DNA from 2 places in the Staphylococcus sp. Ze2 genome. Region 2 is predicted to be linked to the other one. Evidence: a T-box and tRNA genes for the amino acid it is inferred to sense, from the RefSeq annotation. Region 2 holds a T-box; the other holds one or more tRNA genes.
The links. The T-box of region 2 lies ahead of serS (serine--tRNA ligase). A T-box ahead of a tRNA ligase gene usually reads a tRNA of that ligase, here a tRNA-Ser.
Positions count from the first base shown of each region.

Region 1: it encodes a tRNA-Ser, which carries the amino acid that the T-box ahead of serS (serine--tRNA ligase) is inferred to sense. The anticodon was not compared.

Region 1 is NZ_CP183486.1:16,590-20,033, forward strand. Features, by position in the region: gene treC (alpha,alpha-phosphotrehalase) at 1-380, opposite strand, end outside; gene treP (PTS system trehalose-specific EIIBC component) at 467-1,894, opposite strand; tRNA gene ACM591_RS00075 (tRNA-Ser) at 2,250-2,342, opposite strand; gene ACM591_RS00080 (glutamate synthase subunit beta) at 2,399-3,444, opposite strand, start outside.
Region 2 is NZ_CP183486.1:308,829-312,272, forward strand. Features, by position in the region: gene hutH (histidine ammonia-lyase) at 200-1,708, shown strand; T-box leader at 1,771-1,971, shown strand; gene serS (serine--tRNA ligase) at 2,037-3,320, shown strand.

The DNA.
Region 1 (3,444 bases), 290 kb from region 2:
AAATAGTAATCTCTATACTCACTATCGCTATCAGCGTACGCTTGTTTAAACCATTCATGTTCTGTAGATGTATGATTTATAACGATATCCATCATTATCTTTAAATCACGTTTGTGAGCTTCAGCAACTAGTATTTTTAAATCTTCAATTGTGCCAAATTTCTCATTTATTTTATAGTAATCACTAATATCATAACCATTATCATTCATCGGAGATTCATACACTGGCGTCAACCAAATGTAGTCTACACCTAAATACTGTAAGTAATCTAATTTTTCGATAATCCCTTGCAAATCACCTTCACCATTACCTGTCGTATCATTAAATGATTTCGGATATATTTGATAAACTACTGACTTTCTCCAATCACTTTGACTCATGGAATTACCACCTTTACTCAAATTATTTAAAGAAGAAAAACTCGCTAATGCTTTTTAGCGAGTTTAGTTGTATTGCTCTAGAACGCTTATTCTTCTACCATTTCTTTCGCTTTATCTTTACTGAATTTTGACAAGAATACCGTTAGAATTGCCGGAACCACGATCGCCAATAAGCTACACACAAGATAGATGCCCCAGTACTCGCTTTTAATTGAGATGAAAGCAGGAACACCACCGACGCCAACACTACCAAGTACGCGCGTCGCACCAATGATCGCTCCTAACACACAAGACGTCGATATCGCTGCAATAAATGGGTATTTCAATGGTAAATTGACACCAAACAATGCTGGTTCCGTCACTCCTAAGAAACCTGAAACACCAGAAGTCATTGCCAAACCTTGTTCTTTGCCCATTTTACGTCTTCTATAGACGAACCAAGCACCGAATGCGGCTGACCCCTGACAAATATTAGATATCGCCAAAATCGGCCATAAGTATGTTCCCCCAAGTTCACTACCCATAAGTTGGAAATCAACAGCCAAGAACATATGATGCAATCCAGTAATAACAAGCGGTGCGTATAATAAACCATAAATAGCGCCGCCTAACCAACCAGCATGCTCAAAGATAAACGTTACACCATTTGTTATACCGGTACCTAGCCATAACGCTACAGGACCAATAACAATAAATGCTAAGAAACCTGTTATTAGTAATGCAATTGGGCCAACGACTAACATTTTAATTGAATCATGAACATGTTTATTTAAGAATTTTTCAATTTGAGCTAAAACATATGCTGCAAGCAAAATCGGTAGCACTTGCCCTTGATAATTCAGTTGCTTAATTTCTAAACCAAAAATGTCCCACGTCGGAATATTACCTTTTGCAATGTCATACTGCGAAACAAGCTGTGGATTCATCAAAATCAAACCTAACACTAAACCAAGTATTTGACTTCCTCCGAATACACGCATACTACTCCAACCAATCAATGCCGGTAAGAATATGAAAGCTGTACTAGCGATAACGTTAATAATGTTTGAAATATCGCCTAATTGCGGAAATTGTTCAACAAGTGGCTTTGGTCCAAATAAATCTTCCATTGTGAGCAAGTTATTAATTCCCATAAGCAAACCAGCAGTTACGATAGCTGGCAAGATTGGTATAAATATATCCCCAAGTAATTTAATCAATCTTTGAATAGGATTGCCCTTCTTAGCTGCCGCCGCCTTAGCGTCATCTTTAGATGATTCACTAATCCCTGTTTCTGCTATCAGTTGCTTATAGACTTCATCTACCGTCCCCGGTCCAATAACGATTTGATATTGGTTATCCGCTTTGAACTGGCCTTTGACTAAATCGTTTTCACTCAATCGGTCTTTGTCCACTTTATCATCGTCTTTCAAGACAAGTCTCAAACGTGTAACACAGTGCGTTGCCGTGTCCAAATTATCTTTGCCCCCAACAGCTTCGACTATATCTTGCACATCTTTCTTTTTAACGGCCATGATGATCCACTCCCTTATACTTTTAACATTATAGAAATTATAACTTGTCTAGACAAGTTTTGTAAAGGCTTTCATAATAATAACGCAAAACCTTCACCTCATCACCTACACCTATAACAAACTGCATTATTAAAATTGAGAAGCAGCAATCTAACGATGTTCATAGAACCAACAACTATTTTTCTTAAACAAAATACCATATTTATTTAGCAAACACTGATAAGTACAATTCTCTAAACACCTTACTATATATAATATAGCCATTTGTAAAAAGCACATCAAAAAAAGACAAGTATTCAATACGAGATTGAATACTTGCCTCATCTATTCATTAGTCTTGGTTTTAAAAATATAATGGCGGAGGAAGAGGGATTCGAACCCCCGCGAGCCGTTAAGCCCCTGTCGGTTTTCAAGACCGATCCCTTCAGCCGAACTTGGGTATTCCTCCAAACACAGTACTCATCATATTATAGCCATTTGTAAAAGTCAATCGAAATTACAAAGTTACACTAATGTTTTTTCCTTTAAATAAGAATCTACAGAATCTGCTACCGCTCTACCCTCTTGTATCGCCCATACAACTAAGCTTTGCCCTCTTCTGGCATCGCCTGCAGCGAATATGTGTGGTTGGTTTGTTCTAAAATCTTTATTATCAGCTACAATTTTATTGCGTTCTGTTTGAATATCAAAGGCATGTGGGACCGTTGTTTCAGTACCTACAAAGCCAATTGACAGCAGTACTAAATCCGCTGGCCAATGACGCTCAGTACCATCTACAACTACCATACCTTCATCAGTTTCTTCGAGAATTTGTGTATAGACACCTTTGACATTACCAATTCTATCCACATCATAGCGCATTGTTTGCACACCATAAGCACGCGGCTCAAAACCAAAACGTGATTGATATTCCTTATGCGCATAATCCATTTTAAACACAGGCATTGCCAACGGCCAATACGTGTTCTCATCAAATTCAATTTCTTCTGGTTGTTTTGTGTATTTATTAAATTGTACGATTGATTTACAATCCTCACGCAATGCAGTAGCGACACAGTCTGCCCCTGTATCTCCTGCCCCGATTACGACCACATTTTTACCTTCAGCAGAAATAGATGGTTCTTCGATTTCACCATTTAAATATTGTCCTTGTTCTGTTAAATAATCCATCGCAAAGTGAATGCCTGATCCCATACGCCCTTCTAAAGGTAAATCTCTTGCATTTTGTGAACCGGTACATAAAATAATTGCATCATATTGCTCATTAAGCGTTTCTTTGCTAATATCCACGCCAATTTCTGTATCCGTTTCAAAATGTATACCAGATTCTTCCATTACTTTTATTCGGCGACGTACTACATCTTTATCTAATTTCATATTAGGTATACCATACATCAACAAACCACCAGCTTCGTGTGCACGCTCGTATACTGTTACGTTGTATCCTAATTTATTTAGTTCATCCGCAGCAGTTAAACCAGCTGGGCCACTGCCGACTATAGCCACTGATTCATCTTTACGATGCTCTGGTACCGTCGGCTTTACCCAAC
Region 2 (3,444 bases):
CCTGGTTGTCCTATTAGTCAATAGTTAAAAGCGTTAAGAAATTATTAATTTTAATAAACTTATTTTTATTATAGCTTTATCCCATTAAAACAGTAATTTAATACCATGTTACGGATATTGGTTAAGCTATTGTTTGGGTAAAAATGTAAGCGTATACTCAAAATAATTAGAAAAAATTACTAAACAAGGAGATGGGGAAATGACATTACAACTTAATGGAGAAACGTTAACAATTAATGATATTAAACAGTTTTTAAATAGAGAAGATAAAGTAGAAGTTACGGAGGATGCGTTTGAACGTGTGAAAAAGAGTCGCCAAACAGTAGAAGATATTATAGAGAATAAAGAAACAATTTATGGAATTACAACCGGCTTTGGTTTATTTAGTGATGTACGTATAGACGAAGGAGAATACAACCAATTACAAGTCAATTTAATTCGTTCACATGCATGTGGTATAGGTAAACCATTTTCAGAAGAAGTGGCATTAGTGATGATGGTGTTAAGATTGAATACATTATTAAAAGGGCATTCTGGTGCAACCATAGATTTAGTAAAACAACTAGTTTATTACATCAATCAAAGAATTATACCTGTTATTCCGCAACAAGGTTCATTAGGTGCTTCTGGTGATTTAGCGCCACTATCGCACTTGGCTTTGGCCCTAATAGGAGAAGGAAATGTCTTTTATAAAGGTGAAGAAGTAGACAGCCGGTATGTCTTAAATCAGTTAAATCACAAAGCATTAGAGTTACAAGCCAAAGAAGGTCTTGCGTTGATTAATGGTACACAAGCCATGACTGCTCAAGGTGTTATTAATTATATTGAAGCGGAAGACTTAGGTTATCAGGCGGAATGGATTGCCTCCCTTACACATCAAGCTTTAAATGGTATTACAGATGCCTATAATGAAAAGGTACATAAAGTTCGTAATTTCCAAGAACAAATAGATGTTGCGGCGAGAATGTTAGATTGGTTGGAAGGTTCAGAATTGACCACTACTCAAGGTGAAATACGTGTACAAGATGCATATACTTTGCGCTGTATACCTCAAATTCATGGTGCTAGCTTCCAAGTATTCAATTATGTAAAGGAAAAATTAGAGTTTGAAATGAATGCTGCAAATGATAACCCACTTATATTTGATGAAGATGATGAAACACTTGTTATCTCAGGAGGGAATTTCCATGGTCAACCTATAGCGTTTGCCTTAGACTTTTTAAAACTAGGTGTAAGTGAATTAGCGAACGTTTCAGAGCGACGCCTAGAGCGCTTGGTAAATCCTCAATTAAATAATGGGCTACCTGCCTTTTTAAGTCCTCAACCTGGATTACAAAGTGGTGCAATGATTATGCAGTATGCTGCAGCAAGTCTTGTTTCAGAAAATAAAACACTCGCGCATCCAGCAAGTGTGGATTCTATACCGTCTTCTGCTAATCAAGAAGATCATGTTTCCATGGGGACTATAGCTTCAAGACATGGTTATCAAATGATCGAAAATGCTCGTCGTGTATTGGCTATTGAAACAATCATTGCTCTGCAAGCCGTAGAATATAAAGACATTGATAAGTTATCACCTAAGACGTATGAAAAGTATCAAGAACTACGTCATATTGTGCCATCTATCACAGAAGATAGACAATTTCATAAAGATATTGAAGCAGTATCACAATATTTACGCGATGTTGCTTATATGGACGAGATATAAGCGACATAAATACTATCACTCTTGAAAAAAATGATGTTATTTGCTATATTTAATTTAACTTAATAAATTATTGTTCGTAGGATAAGTAGTATTAATTTTTCGGTTTCAGAGAGCCTGTGTGGAGTGTGAACAGGTAGCCAAAGTTAATGTGAATCTACCTACTATAAGTGAACAACCGGATTTAACCGTTATTTTTGTGAGAGTGCAGTCTAATTATTTTAGACTGTTAAATAGGGTGGCAACACGTAGACCACGTCCCTTGTAGAGGGATGTGGTCTTTTTTGCGTGTTTATCCCAAATTTTTAAAATTGAAAGGATGGATGAAGTTATGTTAGATATTAAGTTATTTCGTAATGACCCTGATTTCGTTAAAGAAAAAGTAGCTAAGCGCGGTATGGAAGATACAGTAGTAGATGAAGTGCTAGAATTAGATGAACAGCGTCGTCAGTTAATTAGTAAAGCTGAAGAAATGAAAGCTGAACGTAATAAAGTTAGTGGTGAAATTGCTCAGAAGAAACGCAATAAAGAAGATGCTGATGATGCAATCGCAGCAATGCGTAAACTTGGTGATGAAATTAAAGTTTTAGATGACACACTTAATCAAGTTGATGTGAATCTTAATGATAAATTATCACGTATTCCAAATATTATTCATGATGATGTGCCTGAAGGAGCTACAGACGAAGATAATGTAGAAGTTAAACGTTGGGGGACACCAAGAACTTTTGATTTTGAAGAAAAAGCGCATTGGGATTTAGTAGAAGAATTAAAAATGGTTAATTTTGAACGTGCAGCTAAAGTATCTGGAGCTAGATTCGTCTTCTTAACAGGCGAAGGTGCACAATTAGAAAGAGCATTGATGAACTATATGATTACGAAACATACAACGCAACATGGTTATGCAGAAATGATGGTACCACAATTAGTTAACGCTGATTCAATGTATGGTACTGGTCAATTACCTAAGTTTGAAGAAGACTTGTTTAAAGTTGAAAAAGAAGGACTATATACTATACCAACTGCAGAGGTACCACTGACAAATTATTACCGTAACGAAATTATCGGACCAGATGAATTGCCAGCTAAATTCACTGCCCAATCAGCGTGCTATCGTAGTGAAGCGGGATCAGCTGGTCGTGATACGAGAGGTCTTATCCGTTTACATCAATTCGATAAAGTGGAAATGGTTCGTTTTGAAAAGCCAGAAGATTCATGGCAGGCTTTAGATGAGATGACTGAGCATGCAGAAGCAATTTTAGAAGAATTAGGCTTACCGTATCGCCGTGTTATTTTATGTACAGGTGATATTGGTTTTGGTTCAAGTAAAACTTATGATTTAGAAGTTTGGTTGCCAAGCTATAATGAATATAAAGAAATAAGTTCTTGTTCAAATATTACTGATTTCCAAGCACGTCGTTCAAATATTCGTTTTAAACGTGATAAAAATGCTAAACCAGAATTAGCACATACGCTTAATGGTAGTGGCTTAGCAGTAGGACGTACGTTTGCTGCAATAGTTGAAAATTACCAAAATGAAGATGGTTCTGTAACAATACCAGAAGCATTAGTTCCATATATGGGTGGGAAAACAGTCATCCGTCCTATTAAATAAATGTAAATAGTTAAAAAGTGCGTAGTTAAAGTATTAGCTACGCACTTTTTTATATATATGGAGAGGGTAGGGGAGGGTGAAAGTAGTGTGATTTAACTATAAGAAACACATAAAATCTTAACTA